Regions from separate parts of the Marmoricola sp. URHA0025 HA25 genome, predicted to be linked through region 2. Evidence: predicted binding sites of a transcription regulator. Region 2 holds the regulator's gene; each other region holds the start of a gene.
What was found. Region 2 encodes LexA, which represses DNA repair genes until DNA is damaged. Its sites were predicted from a motif close to TCGAACANNTGTTCGA; they were not measured.
Positions count from the first base shown of each region.

Region 1: a site for LexA is predicted at 1,397-1,412, ahead of ACVW00_RS04305 (DUF222 domain-containing protein). Genes of this name have one in related genera too.
Region 3: a site for LexA is predicted at 1,592-1,607, ahead of ACVW00_RS21080 (DUF222 domain-containing protein). Genes of this name have one in related genera too.
Region 4: a site for LexA is predicted at 1,887-1,902, ahead of ACVW00_RS09215 (DUF222 domain-containing protein). Genes of this name have one in related genera too.

Region 1 is NZ_JBSSCD010000001.1:888,122-891,812, reverse strand. It holds gene ACVW00_RS04315 (SulP family inorganic anion transporter) at 1-63, shown strand, start outside; gene ACVW00_RS04310 (adenylate kinase) at 60-632, shown strand; gene ACVW00_RS04305 (DUF222 domain-containing protein) at 1,425-2,801, shown strand; gene ACVW00_RS04300 (nitroreductase/quinone reductase family protein) at 2,808-3,314, opposite strand; gene ppc (phosphoenolpyruvate carboxylase) at 3,350-3,691, opposite strand, start outside.
Region 2 is NZ_JBSSCD010000001.1:1,026,573-1,030,263, forward strand. It holds gene ACVW00_RS04945 (MFS transporter) at 1-1,027, opposite strand, end outside; gene ACVW00_RS04950 (hypothetical protein) at 1,171-1,623, shown strand; gene lexA (transcriptional repressor LexA) at 1,816-2,559, opposite strand; gene ACVW00_RS04960 (GNAT family N-acetyltransferase) at 2,765-3,529, opposite strand.
Region 3 is NZ_JBSSCD010000001.1:4,289,033-4,292,723, reverse strand. It holds gene ACVW00_RS21085 (GTP pyrophosphokinase) at 1-233, shown strand, start outside; gene ACVW00_RS21080 (DUF222 domain-containing protein) at 230-1,579, opposite strand; gene ACVW00_RS21075 (sigma factor-like helix-turn-helix DNA-binding protein) at 2,180-3,691, opposite strand, start outside.
Region 4 is NZ_JBSSCD010000001.1:1,884,680-1,888,370, reverse strand. It holds gene fadD8 (fatty-acid--CoA ligase FadD8) at 1-1,166, opposite strand, end outside; gene ACVW00_RS09215 (DUF222 domain-containing protein) at 1,915-3,300, shown strand; gene ACVW00_RS09210 (VOC family protein) at 3,331-3,691, shown strand, end outside.

The DNA of each region.
Region 1 (3,691 bases), 140 kb from region 2:
GTGCACGCCGCCCGGCACGTCCACCGACCTCACGTCCCGCACACCGAAAGGGCAGTCAGTTGACCTGCATCCTGATCATGGGGCCTCCCGGTTCCGGCAAGGGCACCCAGGCGGTGGCCATCGCCGAGCACCACCGCGTACCGGCGATCTCGACCGGCGACATCTTCCGCGCGAACGTCGACGCCGGCACACCACTCGGCCGCGTCGCGCGGGAGTACATGGAGGCCGGCGAGTACGTGCCCGACTCGGTGACCACCGCCATGCTGCGTGAGCGGGTCGACCGGCCCGACTGCCGGCAAGGGTTCATCCTCGACGGATATCCCCGGACGATGGCGCAGGTCGCCGCCCTCGACGAGATCCTCGAGGAGACCGCCCACGAGCTCCGCGCGGTCCTCGCCCTCGACGTCGACCGCAGTGACCTCGTCGACCGACTCGTCCTGCGCGCCGCCACCGACGGCCGCACCGACGACACCGAGGACGTGATCCGCCGCCGCCTCGAGCTCTACACCGAGGAGACCGGCCCCCTGCTCGCGGAGTACGACAGCCGCGGTGTGCTGGTCCGGCTCGACGGCAGCGGCACCAGGGCCGACGTGGCCGCCCGGGTCGCCGACGTCTTCGACGCCCGGGTCTGAGATTTCCCCGATCTAGTCGGGGGCGGCCGGCTCACTACCGTACGTGGCCGGGTTCTTGGCAGCGACGGACTACGCCGTGTGGCTCGGTCTTGCGGTCGGGTGCGGTCCGGACCCCAGGTGGTCGAGCAGCGAGCCTGCGAGCTATCAGACGAGACCTGGTGAGGTGGGGCAGGGACCCAACCACAGCTGGTCGAGCAGCGAGCCTGCGAGCTATCAGACGAGACCTGGTGAGAGTCGGCAGGGACCCGACCCGGTGGTCGAGCAGCGAGCTCGCGAGCGATCAGACGAGACCTCACGGCCTGCGTGGCTGGGTTCTTGGCAGCGACGAGGAGTACGGCGCGGGGCTCGGTCTGCGATCGGGTGCGGTCCGGACCCCAGCTGGTCGAGCAGCGAGCTTGCGAGCGATCAGACGAGACCCGGCGAGATCGGGCAGGTACCCGACCGCGGCCGGCCGGGAAAGGCCGAGCCCTCGCCTCGGTGGATGGCTGGGTTCTTGGCAGCGAGGAGGAGTACGCCGCGTGGCTGGGTCCTGCGGTCGGGTGCAGTCTGGACCCCAGCTGGTCGAGCAGCGAGCTCGCGAGCGATCAGACGAGACCCGGTGAGACAGGGCAGGAACTCAGCCCTTGGTGGTCGAGCAGCGAGCTTGCGAGCGATCAGACGAGACCCGGTGAGATCGGGCAGAGACCCGACCGCCGCCGGTCCAGCAAGACGCTCGATCCCCGGCGAAGAAACTTCTAGGAACCTTGGCCGATTCGATTGACGGTTCGAACATACGTTCGATAGACTGTCGCCATGATCTCGGGCACCGGCGACCCAGCCACCGCTGACCGCGCCCTGCCGCCCGCACCGAGCACCGCCGACCTGCGGGACGCACTGGACCGGCTCGCCGCCCACACCGGCACCGGGCTGACCGAGGCGGAGCTGATCGACCACATCGGGCTGATGGAGCAGCTCAAGTCCGGGCTCGCCGCAGCCCAAGCCCGGTGCAGCGTCACCTTGGCCGAGCAGCGTGCTGCCCGTGAAGCCGCCACCGGGGTGCCGGCCGAGCAACGTGGGCGTGGCCTGGCCGCCGAGATCGCCCTGGCCCGCCAGGAGTCCCCGGTCCGCGGCGCCCAACACCTCGGCCTGGCCAAGGCCCTGGTCGGCGAGCTCCCCCACACCCTGGCGGCGCTGACCGCAGGCCAGATCAGTGAGTGGCGGGCCACCCTGATCGCCCGCGAGACCGCCGTCCTGGCCAGAGCCGACCGGATCCGGGTCGACCACCAGCTGGCCGGGAAACTGCACACGGCCGGGGACCGGAAGGTCGCCAACCTCGCCCGCGCGATCGGCTACCGCCTCGACCCCGGCTCCGCAATCCGCCGAATCCGCGGAGCCCACGCCGACCGGCGGACCGGGCTCCGCCCGGCCCCGGACACGATGACCTACCTGACCGCGTTCCTGCCCGTCGCCCACGGAGTCGCCTGCCACGCAGCCCTGACCCGCGAAGCCGACCACAAACGCGCCCAAGGCGATCCCAGGACCCGGGGCCAGATCATGGCCGACACCCTCGTCGAACGCATCACCGGCCAAACCCACGCGGTCGGCACCCCGGTCGAGATCCAGCTGATCATCACCGACCACACCCTCCTGACCAGCGACCACAACAACCACAACCAGGAGCCGGCCCACCTGACCGGCTACGGACCCATCCCCGCCACCCTGGCCCGCCAACTCACCCGCCAAGCCGACAAGGCCTGGATCCGACGACTCTTCACCCACCCCAAGACCGGTGACCTGGTCGGCATCGAGACCCGACGCCGCCTCTTCGACGGCCCCCGCCGCCAACTCCTCATCGCCCGCGACCAGACCTGCCGCACCCCCTGGTGCGACGCCCCCATCCGACACACCGACCACATCACCCCAGCCGCCGCCGGCGGACCCACCAGCACCGAGAACGGCCAAGGCCTCTGCGAAGCCTGCAACCACACCAAGGAACACCCCGACTGGCGTGCCAAGACCATTCCCAACCCACGCCACACCGTCCAGACCACCACCCCGACCGGGCACACCTATCTCAGCCAACCCCCCGACCCACCCGGGCGACCACGACCAGCCCGGCCACAAAGACCGCCCCAGTTGACCCTCATCAAGAGCCCCATCGAGATCCTGATCGAGAAGCTCACGGGGTGACCGGGTCTACGACGCCGGCGTGAGCCGGAAGATCCTGATCTCGCGGTCCGTGCGTCCCCGGTACACCGAGTAGGTCTCCGCGATCTCCACCATCTTCCCGTACGCCGCCTCGGCCTCGTCGCCCTCGAGGCGGGTCGCCACCACCGGGATCCGCTGACCCCGCACCACCGCCATCGCGTGCGGGTCCGCGAGGAGGTTGCCCGTCCAAGCGGGGTGGTGTGCCTGGCCGAAGTTCGAGCCGACCACGATCACCGAGTCCCCGTCGCGCGCGAACAACAGCGGGCTCACCCGGGTCTGTCCGCTCCTGCGACCGGTGGTCTCGAGCAGCATGACCGGCGCCCCGATGGGTCCGAGCACTGTCCGGCGACCGTTGCTGCGCACCAGCACCTTCCGGTCCAGTGGCATCAGCGTCCGGATGGACCACGACCCGAGACGGGTGGAGCCGAACCGGGCGATCAGGCGTGCAAACGCGGAGTCGGAGCTGCCCCACCGGGCCTCGGGGATCTGGGTCACGCGCGCCAGTCAACCAGTGAACGAACCCGCGGGCACTAGCCCGTGTTGCGCATGCCTGCGGCGATCCCGTTGATAGTCAGCAGCAGCGCGCGCTCCAGCTCCGGGTCGTCCTCGCCACGGCGACGCCGGGCAAGCAGCTGGATCTGCAGGTGGTGCAGCGGCTCGAGGTAGTTGTCCCGGATCTCCAGGGTCCGCCGCAGCACCGGATCACGGTCCAGCAGCGCGTCGTCACCCGTCACCGCAAGCACCTGCGCGACCGTCAGCTCGAACTCGGCACGGATGTCGTCGAGAAGCGGCCGGACCTCGACCGGGGCCAGCGCCTCGACGTACCGAGCCGCGATGTCGAGATCCGTCTTGACCAGAGTCATCGAGACGTT
Region 2 (3,691 bases):
CCATCGACACGCCCCACTGCCCGCTGCTGGAGACCATCTCGCCGACCACGTGCACGGACGCCGACAGCAGCAGCACCACGATCGCGGCACCGCGCGCGATGCCGTCGGTGAACGCGATCAGCACGAACGACGCCGCGATCCACGCGCTGCCGCGCAGCACCGCCGACGCGCCGGAGGTGACGTCCTCGGCGCCGCGGCTCAGCCGGACCTGGAAGAGCGCGACCGCAATCGTGTTGAGGCCGAGCATGATCGCGACCATCGAGGTCGGCGCCGTCGTGTGCTCGCTGATCCACAGCGGGATGCCGATCTCGAGCACCACGAAGTGCATGAACAGCACGGCGGTGAGGAGGGTCGCGGCGACGTACGGGAGGTCGCGTACGACGCCGAGCCGCGGCTCGCCGTCCGCGCGGGCCGGCGCTCCGGACAGGTGCGGGAGCCGGTTGAACAGCAGGCCGGTGAGCAGCGAGGTGGCGGCGTCGAGGAGGAACACCCCGACGTAGGCCCACGGCTCGTCGATCCAGAGCGCGATCCCGCCGAGGAGCGCACCGAAGGTCATCGCGACGTTGGTGACCGCGCGCAGGTAGGCCTTGAACGGGACGCCCTGACCGCCGACCGCGATCCGCGCGATGTAGCCGTTGCGCACGGCGTTGGCCGCCATCTGCGCCGCCGCGACGAGCGAGATCGCCACGACCAGGGCCCAGAAGCTGCGGGCGATCGCCAGCCCGGCGGTGGCGATCCCGGTGAGGACGGTGAGGTCGCGCATCACTTCGCGGGGTCCGCGGGCGTCGGCCCACTGACCGCCGGGCACCTGCGCGAGGGCGCCTGCCACAGCCGCGATCGACAGGGCGATGCCGACCTGAGCGGGCTCGAGGTGGACGTGGCGGGTGAAGTACAGCGCGAAGGTGGTGAACACCGCTCCGCCGGACGCGCGGTTGACCAGCGTGCCGAGCGCCAGGACGCGCAGCGTGGAGTCGGTCGGGATCCCTCGACGCGTGAGCCGGGCGGGCGTCACGGTCTGCGAGGTCACGGCTCGAACCTACGTCCGCGCGTCGCTCGGCCGCCTCTGGTTTTCGGCCCGCTTCCGGACGCACAGCACCTTGCCAGCACGGGTTGATCGTGCGGACAGCAACCGTGGCGACGCTTGCCGGCGACAACCCACCAGGAGGGAACATGCAGAAGAAGTCAATCGCCCTGCTCGCGTCGACCGGCATCGCCGGCCTGGTCGCCGGCGGCGTCCTGATGACCGGGATGTCCGCCAATGCCGCGGACGACACCGGGTCGGCGGCGACGGGTACGTCGTCGTACGGCGGCGCCCCGGCCGGCACCGGCGCGCCGAACGGCAACACTGACCCGACCAAACCGATGAGGAGCGACGAGAAGCTGCTCACCGGGGACACCAAGGACAAGGTGACGGCGGCCGTGAAGGCGAAGTACCCCGACGCCACCTTCCAGCGGGTCGAGACCGACTCCGACGGTGTCTACGAGGCGCACCTCCTCGTGGCCGGCAAGCCGGTCACCGTCGAGGTGGACAAGTCGTTCGCGGTCACCGGCACCGAGTCGGCGCCGGCCGGCGGTGGCGACCACGACGGCGACGGCCCGGCCGCGCAGGCTGCGGCGGCCTGAGCGCACGAGTGCCCGGCGATGTCGCATCGCCGGGCACTCGTGAAGCCGGTGGTCGAGCCTGTCGAAACTCAGGTTTCGAGCCGCCGTTTGCGGGTTCGCACGCTCACCCGCAGGCTCCCTCCACCGGATCGAGCTCAGTCGAGATCAACCTCTTCGCGTCGCGACCCTGCTCGTCCCTCGCAGGGCCGCGGCTCAGACCTTGCGCAGCACGGCGGTGACCACACCCAGGATGGTGGCGTTGTCACCGTTGATCGGCTCGTAGGCGTCGTTGTGGGGGAGCAGCCACACGTGGCCGTCCTTGCGCTGCAGCGTCTTGACCGTGGCCTCACCCTCGATCAGCGCCGCGACGATCTCGCCGTTGTCCGCAGTCTGCTCCTGGCGGATGACCACGTAGTCGCCGTTGCAGATCGCCGCGTCGATCATCGAGTCGCCGGCGACCTCGAGCATGAACAGCGTGCCCTCGCCGACCAGCGTCTTGGGCAGCGGGAAGATCTCCTCGACGCGCTCCTCCGCGAGGATCGGGCCACCGGCCGCGATCCGGCCGACCAGCGGCACCTGGGTGGCCTCCGGCACGGCGTCGCCGATGCCGGTCGGGTCGAAGCCGTGCTCGTCGGCGCTGGCGATCGCGCGCCGCGCCGCCATCAGCTCGGGGATGAACACCTCGAGCGCGCGCGGCCGGTTGGGGTCGCGCTTGATGAAGCCCTTCGCCTCGAGCACCCGCAGCTGGTGGGCCACGCTGGAGGAGCTGGCCAGCCCGACCAGGTCGCCGATCTCGCGGATGCTGGGCGGGTAGCCGCGCTGCTCGATCGACTCGCGGAGCACGTTGAGGATGCGCTGCTGGCGCGGGGTGAGCCCGGTCGCGTCGGGCGGCGCGTCGGGCAGCTCGCTGACGTTGGAGCGCTTGGCTGCGGAGGGGCGGATGCGATCGGAGGCCATGGGCCGACGGTAGACCCATCGACGGCGGAGTTCAAACACATGTTCGAACGGCGTGTCGGGCGGTTCGCGGGCCCGGAAAGGGCTCCGGACGAGCCCGGGATCGGCGCTGCGTGGGTCGGCGTACGCTCACGCAGCGCCGAACGATCACGGGGTCCTGTCTTCAACCTAGACCCGGAACGGGCCCGGCCGTAAGGGCAGGGCCGGGTCAGTTTTCCGGGGGCATCCAGACGTACTGCGGCACGTTGCAGACCTCGACGAAGCCGGCGCGCTCGTAGACCGGCCGGCCGGACTCGCTGGAGTGCAGGACCGCGTGCTCGGCCCCGGCGGCGTGCGCCAGCTGCAGCAGCCGCTGTGTCACGGCGTACCCGATGCCACGGCCACGGACGTCCTCCAGGGTCGCGATGTTGTAGAGGCCCGCGGTGGTGCCGGTGAGGTACGCCGTGCCGCACGCGACCGGGCGTCCGTCGAGCGAGCCGATCACGTTGACCGCTCCCTGGAAGACGCTCATCACCTCGCTCATCGGCTCGCGCACCGACTCGGGCAGGCCGAAGCCGGTGACCATCATCGCGACGAAGGCGCGTGCGTCGGTGGTCTGCTCGATGCTCAACCCGGCGACCTCGGGGACCGGGGGAGCGGTGGTCAGGTCGGCGTACATGCCCGGGACGTCCTCGTGCTCGAGCCCGCGCTCCGTCAGCGCCGCTTCCAGCTCCGGCGACGTGTGCGACGGCGTGACCCACCACAGCCACGGCAGCCCGGCTCCGATGAACGAGTCCGCCACCTCCTCGGTCCGCCGCCGGGCGTCCGCCCCGAAGTGCGCGCCGGTGACGCAGTTGAACATCGGGAACGGCACGTCGCTGCGGATCGCGTCGACGTCCGTGTCCGGATCGCGGCGGAACATCGGGTGGTCGCCGGCGCCGGTGAAGAAGGCGAGCAGGTTGTCCTCGACCGGGGCGATGCGGGGATCGGTCATGGGGTAGTCAACCCCACCCGATCGGCCGGTGGTTGCGCTTGTCGAAACCCGCCCGAGAGCGCTCGAACATATGTTCTTGCGTTCCTCGAACGCGTGTTCTATCGTCGTACATGTGTTCGATCGAACGTCTGAGCGACCCGGCAGCGGTTCTGTCGGTGCTCG
Region 3 (3,691 bases), 3.3 Mb from region 2:
CCGGTCTGCTGCTCGAGCTCGGCATCACCTCGCTCGACGAGCTCGCCGGCTTGCTCACGTCGGTCGACAGTGCGGCGATCAACGCCCGGTTGGAGTACAAGTACCCACCCGGCGCCGTACGCCGCCTCGACGACGCGCTGCTTGCGGTGTTCGGCAACCGGTATCTCGACCTGCACGGCAACGCGCACCGCAGGGACCTGCTCGAGGCAAGGCTGGAGAAGCTCCGCAGCTAGGAGGCGCGTGCGGCCCAGTGGACCTCGAGGGGTGGGTCGTAGCTGCGTGGTCGTGGTCGGCCGGGTGGGTCGGGGGGTTGGCTGGTGTAGGTGTGTCCGGTCGGGGTGGTGGTCTGGACGGTGTGGCGTGGGTTGGGAATGGTCTTGGCACGCCAGTCGGGGTGTTCCTTGGTGTGGTTGCAGGCTTCGCAGAGGCCTTGGCCGTTCTCGGTGCTGGTGGGGCCGCCGGCCGCGGCTGGGGTGATGTGGTCGGTGTGTCGGATGGGGGCGTCGCACCAGGGGGTGCGGCAGGTCTGGTCGCGGGCGATGAGGAGTTGGCGGCGGGGGCCGTCGAAGAGCCGGCGTCGGGTCTCGATGCCGACCAGGTCGCCGGTCTTGGGGTGGGTGAAGAGGCGTCGGATCCAGGCTTTGTCGGCCTGGCGGGTGAGTTGGCGGGCCAGGGTGGCGGGGATGGGTCCGTGCCCGGTCAGGTGGGCCGGCTCCTGGTTGTGGTTGTTGTGGTTGCTGGTCAGGAGGGTGTGGTCGGTGATGATCAGCTGGATCTCGACCGGGGTGCCGACCGCGGTGGTTTGGCCGGTGATGCGTTCGACGAGGGTGTCGGCCATGATCTGGCCCCGGGTCCGGGGGTCGCCTTGGGCGCGTTTGTGGTCGGCTTCGCGGGTCAGGGCTGTGTGGCAGGCGACGCCGTGGGCGACGGGCAGGAACGCGGTCAGGTAGGTCATCGTGTCCGGGGCGGGGCGGAGCCCGGTCCGCCGGTCGGCGTGGGCTCCGCGGATTCGGCGGATTGCGGAGCCGGGGTCGAGGCGGTAGCCGATGGCGCGGGCGAGGTTGGCGACCTTCCGGTCCCCGCCGGTGTGCAGTTTCCCGGCCAGCTGGTGGTCGACCTGGATCCGGTCGGCTCTGGCCAGGACGGCGGTCTCGCGGGCGATCAGGGTGGCCCGCCACTCGCTGATCTGGCCGGCGGTCAGCGCGGCCAGGGTGTGGGGGAGCTCGCCGACCAGGGCCTTGGCCAGGCCGAGGTGTTGGGCGCCGCGGACCGGGGACTCCTGGCGGGCCAGGGCGATCTCGGAGGCCAGGCCACGCCCACGTTGGTCGGCCGGGATCCCGGCAGCAGCCTCACGGGCAGCACGCTGCTCGGCCAGGGTGACGCTCAACCGAGCTTGGGCTGCGGCCAGCCCGGACTTGAGCTGCTCCATCAACCCGATGTGGTCGATCAGCTGCGCCTCGGTCAGTCCGGTGCCGTTGTGGGCGGCGAGCCGGTCCAGTGCGTCCTGCAGGTCGGCGGTGGTCGGTGCGGGCGGCAGGGCGCGGTCAGCGGTGGCTGCGTCGCCGGTGCCCGAGATCATGGCGGCAGTCTATCGAACGTATGTTCGAACCGTCAATCGGATCGGCCAGGATTCTTCGACGATTTCTGGTTGCCGGCCGAGGTTTCGAGACGGTCGCTGCGCGACCTCCTCAACCACCGAGGTCGGGTCCCTGCCCCAACTCACCGGGTCTCGTCTGATCGCTCGCAAGCTCGCTGCTCGACCACCAGGGGCTGAGTTCCTGCCCCATCTCACCAGGTCTCGTCTGATCGCTCGCAAGCTCGCTGCTCGACCAGCTGGGGCCCGGGTCTCTGCCCCATCTCGCCGGGTCTCGTCTGATCGCTCGCGAGCTCGCTGCTCGACCACCAGGGGCGGCGTCCCTGCCCACCGCACCAGGTCTCGTCTGATCGCTCGCAGGCTCGCTGCTCGACCAGCTGGGTCCGGTCTGCACCGGACCGCAGGACCCAGCCACGCGGCGTACTCCTCCTCGCTGCCAAGAACCCAGCCACGCGGGGAGGTGAGGTCTCGTCTGATCGCTCGCAGGCTCGCTGCTCGACCACCTGGGGCCCGGGTCCCTGCCCATCTCGCCAGGTCTCGTCTGATCGCTCGCAAGCTCGCTGCTCGACCAGCAGTATTCGACTGCTAGTGCCCCAGGACGTGCGGGCCCTCGAGCTCATCCGCGACCTCGCAGGTGCCGTCGCGGACGTCGCAGCGGATCAGGGCTCCGTCGGGTGCGGACTCGTCGTAGACGTCGAGGATCACGTGGTTGGTGTCCTCCCAGCTGACGCCCGCGAAGCCGTCGGCGAGCAGCGGGAGCCGGAGCCGGACGTTCCCCGTCGCGCGGCGGGAGCGTCCGCGCGCAGCCAGGTCACGTACGTCGATCTCGCCGGAGTCGTCGGCGTAGACGACACGGAGGCCGAGGGGGTCGCTGAAGTCGGCCTGCCGGGCGGCGAGCTCGGCGACCTGGAGGAAGGCACCGTCCTCGAGCCTTCCGACGGAGTACTGGACCGGCGGGTAGTGCACCACCAGCCCGCGCGAGGTGACCTGGCTGACGACTCCGTTGCCCATCCCGCTGATCTCGCGCACGGAGCTCCCGGTGGTGTCCCAGACCCAGGCCCGGTTCTCGGCAGGCAGGGACGCGATCAGCTCGCCGGCGCCGGTGATGCCGTTCACCTCGAACGGGTTGTCGCAGCAGCGAAGCGACGCGGGGAACGCCTGCTCGCGGGTCGAGAGCGCGGACGGGTCCAGGGCGGTCAGGTCGACCAGCGCCGGCCCCGATGCCGATGCGAGCCACGCGACCTGCTCACCGGGGCGGTCGGTGACCAGCTGACCGCCGGAGGTGGCAACGACCGGCTCCAGCTGCAGCGATCTCTGGTTGACCCGGACGATCTTGCCGGACAGGTACGCGACGTACACCCACTGCCCGGTCTGCACGATCGCGGCGGCGCGCTCGTCGAGGTCGACACCGCGGCCGCCCTGGAGGTAGAGGAACCGGCGCACGCTGTACGGCGTCTTCGGCTTGGAGCTCTGCGGGAGCGACGAGAGGAACCTGGGGAGCTCCGTCGCGGCCGCGGCGTTGGGCGAACGACCGCCACCCGAGGTCCAGCTCTGCACCGCGGCGACGAGCGCGATGCCGAGCAGCAGGACTGCCGCCGCCATCCCCGCGCGACGTAGCGCACGACGCGCGCGCTTCCTGCGCGCCTGGTGTCCCCGGGCCACCAGTGCGTCGATCGGCGGGAGCGGGACCGCTGCGCTCTCCGCCCGCCAGGCAAGCTCCTCACGCAGAGCGGCGATGTCGATGCCTGCCTCCAGCGCACCTGCTTCCGTGGTCACCGCACTGGTGGAAGTGCCCACGGCGGCCGCGATCTCCGGGTCCGGCAGGCGCTCGTAGTGGCGCAGGACCAGGACGCAGCGCTGCCGCGGCGGCAGCGCGCTGACGGTCGCCCAGAGCCGGCCCCGCGCCGAGGTCGCCGGGTCGTCCTCGGGCCCAGGCCGGCTGCCTTCGTGCACCGCGGTCGCCGCCAGGATCCGCTTCACCCGGTCGTCGGCCGAGGCCGCCTCCTGCACCTCGCCCCAGGACAGGTACGCACGCACGAGTCCGGCCTGGGTCAGGTCGTCCGCCTCGGCCTCGCCGGCGAGGAGCACGGCCAGCCG
Region 4 (3,691 bases), 860 kb from region 2:
CCCTGCGGCACGGGGTTCCCCTCCTCGTCGAGGAGTGCCGTGCGCAGGAAGACCGACGGACGCCCGCAGGAGGACAGTCGTTGCGGAACGCCTGCGAGGTCGGCCGTCGTGCCGCTTGGGACGTGGTCGGCCTTGGCGAGGTAGCTGATCACCATCGGCGCCTCGGACTGCCCGTAGTACTGGGCGAAGATCGGCCCCAGCCGCTCGATCGCCTCCTTGAGCCGCACCGGGTTGATCGCGGACGCGCCGTAGTAGACGGTCTCGAGCGACGACAGGTCGCGGGTGTGGGAGTCGGGGTGGTCGAGCAGCGCGTACAGCATCGACGGCACCAGCATCGTCGCGGTGATCCGCTCCCGCTCGATGGTCTCGAGCACCTCGGCCGGGTCGAACCTCGACAGCACGTACAGGCAGCCGCCCTTGATCACCGTCGGGACGAAGAAGGCAGCGCCGGCGTGCGACAGCGGCGTGCACATCAGGAAGCGGGGGCTCTCCGGCCACTCCCACTCGGCGAGCTGGATCTGCGCCATGGTGTTCATCGCCTGCGACGTACCGATCACGCCCTTGGGCTTCCCGGTGGTGCCGCCGGTGTAGGTGATCGACACGATGTGGTCGGGCGGGAGCAGCCTGGCTGTGAGCGGCTGTGGCGCGAACGTCGCGGCCGTCGCAACCAGGTCGGCCGTCGTCCGGCCGCTGTCGGCGGCCGCTTTCGCGACCTCGTCCGGCACCGGTCCGATGGTGAGCACCTGGGTGAGGCCCGGGCACTTCTCGAGCAGCGCCAGCGCCCGCTCGGCGAAGTACGGGTCGATGATCAGGGTCGTGATGCCGGCGTCGTTGATGACGTAGGCGTGGTCGTCGGCGGAGCCGAGCGGGTGCAGCGACGTACGCCGGTAGCCCTGGGTCTGGCCGGCGCCGAGGATGAAGAGCACCTCCGGGCGGTTCAGCGCGAGCAGCGCACCCGGCGGCATCTCGTCGGTCGGGGCCGTTCGCGGCGCAAGCGCCTCGAACGCCTGGATGTACTGGCTGATCCGGGCGGCGACCTCACCACCGGTCAGCGTGGTGTCGCCCAGGTACATCACCGGCTTCTGCCGGTGACGCTTGAGCGCCGCCACCATCAGATGCCCGTTGTGCGTGCCCGTGCGCAGGTTCTCGTCAGCCGCCGTCTCCATGCGAGCACACTAGAACGTGTTCTAGGTTTCGGGCAACGGCCGCGCGGGCGGTGGTGGTCAAGCGTGCGAGCGGGCGAGCGATCGGACGAGACCCGGTGAGAGCGGGCAGGGACCGGGCCCCAGGTGGTCGAGCAGCGATCAGACGAGACCTCACCTCCCAGCGTGGCTGGGTTCTCGGCAGCGAGGAGGAGTACGCCGCGTGACTGGGTTCTGCGGTCGGGTGCGGTCCCAAGCCCCAGGTGGTCGAGCAGCGAGCCTGCGAGCGATCAGACGAGACCCGGCGAGATGGGGCAGGAACTCAGCCCCAGGTGGTCGAGCAGCGAGCTCGCGAGCGATCAGACGAGACCTCACCTCCCCGCGTGGCTGGGTTCTTGGCAGCAAGGAGGAGTACGCCGCGGGGCTGGGTTCTGCGGTCGGGTGCGCGCCCAGCCACTGGTGGTCGAGCAGCGAGCTCGCGAACGATCAGACGAGACCTCACCTCCCAGCGTGGCTGGGTTCTTGGCAGCGAGGAGGAGTACGCCGCCGGGCTGGGTTCTGCGGTCGGGTGCAGTCCGGACCCCAGCTGGTCGAGCAGCGAGCTCGCGCGCGATCAGACGAGACCCCGTGAGATGGTGCAGGGACCCGACCCCGGTGGTTGAGGAGGTCGCGCAGCGACCGTCTCGAAACCTCGGCCGGCCAGCCAGAAATCGGCGAAGAAACTTGGCCGATCCGATTGACGGTTCGAACATATGTTCGATAGACTGTCGCCATGATCTCGGGCACCGGCGACGCAGCCACCGCTGACCGCGCCCTGCCGCCCGCACCGACCACCGCCGACCTGCGGGACGCACTGGACCGGCTCGCCGCCCACAACGGCACCGGGCTGACCGAGGCGCAGCTGATCGACCACATCGGGCTGATGGAGCAGCTCAAGTCCGCACTGGCCGCGGCCCAAGCCAGGTGCAGCGTCACCCTGGCCGAGCAGCGTGCCGCCCGTGAAGCCGCTGCCGGGATCCCGGCCGAGCAACGTGGGCGCGGCCTGGCCGCCGAGATCGCGCTGGCCCGCCAGGAGTCCCCGGTCCGCGGCGCCCAACACCTCGGCCTGGCCAAGGCCCTGGTCGGCGAGCTCCCCCACACCCTGGCCGCGTTGACCGCCGGGCAGATCAGTGAGTGGCGGGCCACCCTGATCGCCCGCGAGACCGCCGTCCTGGCCAGAGCCGACCGGATCCAGGTCGACCACCAACTGGCCGGGAAACTGCACACCGCCGGGGACCGCAAGGTCGCCAACCTCGCCCGCGCGATCGGCTACCGCCTCGACCCCGGCTCCGCAATCCGCCGAATCCGCGGAGCCCACGCCGACCGGCGGACCGGGCTCCGCCCCGCCCCGGACACGATGACCTACCTGACCGCGTTCCTGCCCGTCGCCCACGGAGTCGCCTGCCACGCAGCCCTGACCCGCGAAGCCGACCACAAACGCGCCCAAGGCGATCCCAGGACCCGGGGCCAGATCATGGCCGACACCCTCGTCGAACGCATCACCGGCCAAACCCACGCGGTCGGCACCCCGGTCGAGATCCAGCTGATCATCACCGACCACACCCTCCTGACCAGCGACCACAACAACCACAACCAGGAGCCGGCCCACCTGACCGGCTACGGACCCATCCCCGCCACCCTGGCCCGCCAACTCACCCGCCAAGCCGACAAAGCCTGGATCCGACGCCTCTTCACCCACCCCAAGACCGGTGACCTGGTCGGCATCGAGACCCGACGCCGCCTCTTCGACGGCCCCCGCCGCCAACTCCTCATCGCCCGCGACCAGACCTGCCGCACCCCCTGGTGCGACGCCCCCATCCGACACACCGACCACATCACCCCAGCCGCCCAAGGCGGCCCCACCAGCACCAACAACGGCCAAGGCCTCTGCGAAGCCTGCAACCACACCAAGGAACACCCCGACTGGCGTGCCAAAACCATTCCCAACCCACGCCACACCGTCCAGACCACCACCCCGACCGGACACACCTACACCAGCCAACCCCCCGACCCACCCGGCCCACCCGGCCGACCACGACCAGCCCGGCCACAAAGACCGCCCCAGCTGACCCTCATCAAGAGCCCCGTCCAGATCAACTGGGCCCCACAAGCCTCCTAGGTTGTCCCCACCCGCTCCTAGCGTGGGCACATGGTGTTCTTCCAGCTGACCATCGACGCGCGCGACCCGGTGCTGCTCGCGCGGTTCTGGGCCCAGGCTCTCGGTTACGTGCCGGTGCCGCCCACCGAGCCAGAGACGACCTGGTGGGCGCACTACCGGCGCCGACTCGGCGACGACGATGCCTTCGGCGACCGGCTGTTCGACCCCGACGGCCTGCGGCCCCCGCTCTGGTTCCAGGAGGTGCCGGAGGAGAAGGCCGGGAAGAACCGACTGCACCTCGACCTCTACGCGTCCAGGCGCGACGACAGCCTGGACTTCCGCGACCGGGTGGCTCTGGTGGACGCCAAGGTCGACGAGCTCGTGGCGCACGGAGCGTCGGTGATGCAGCGGT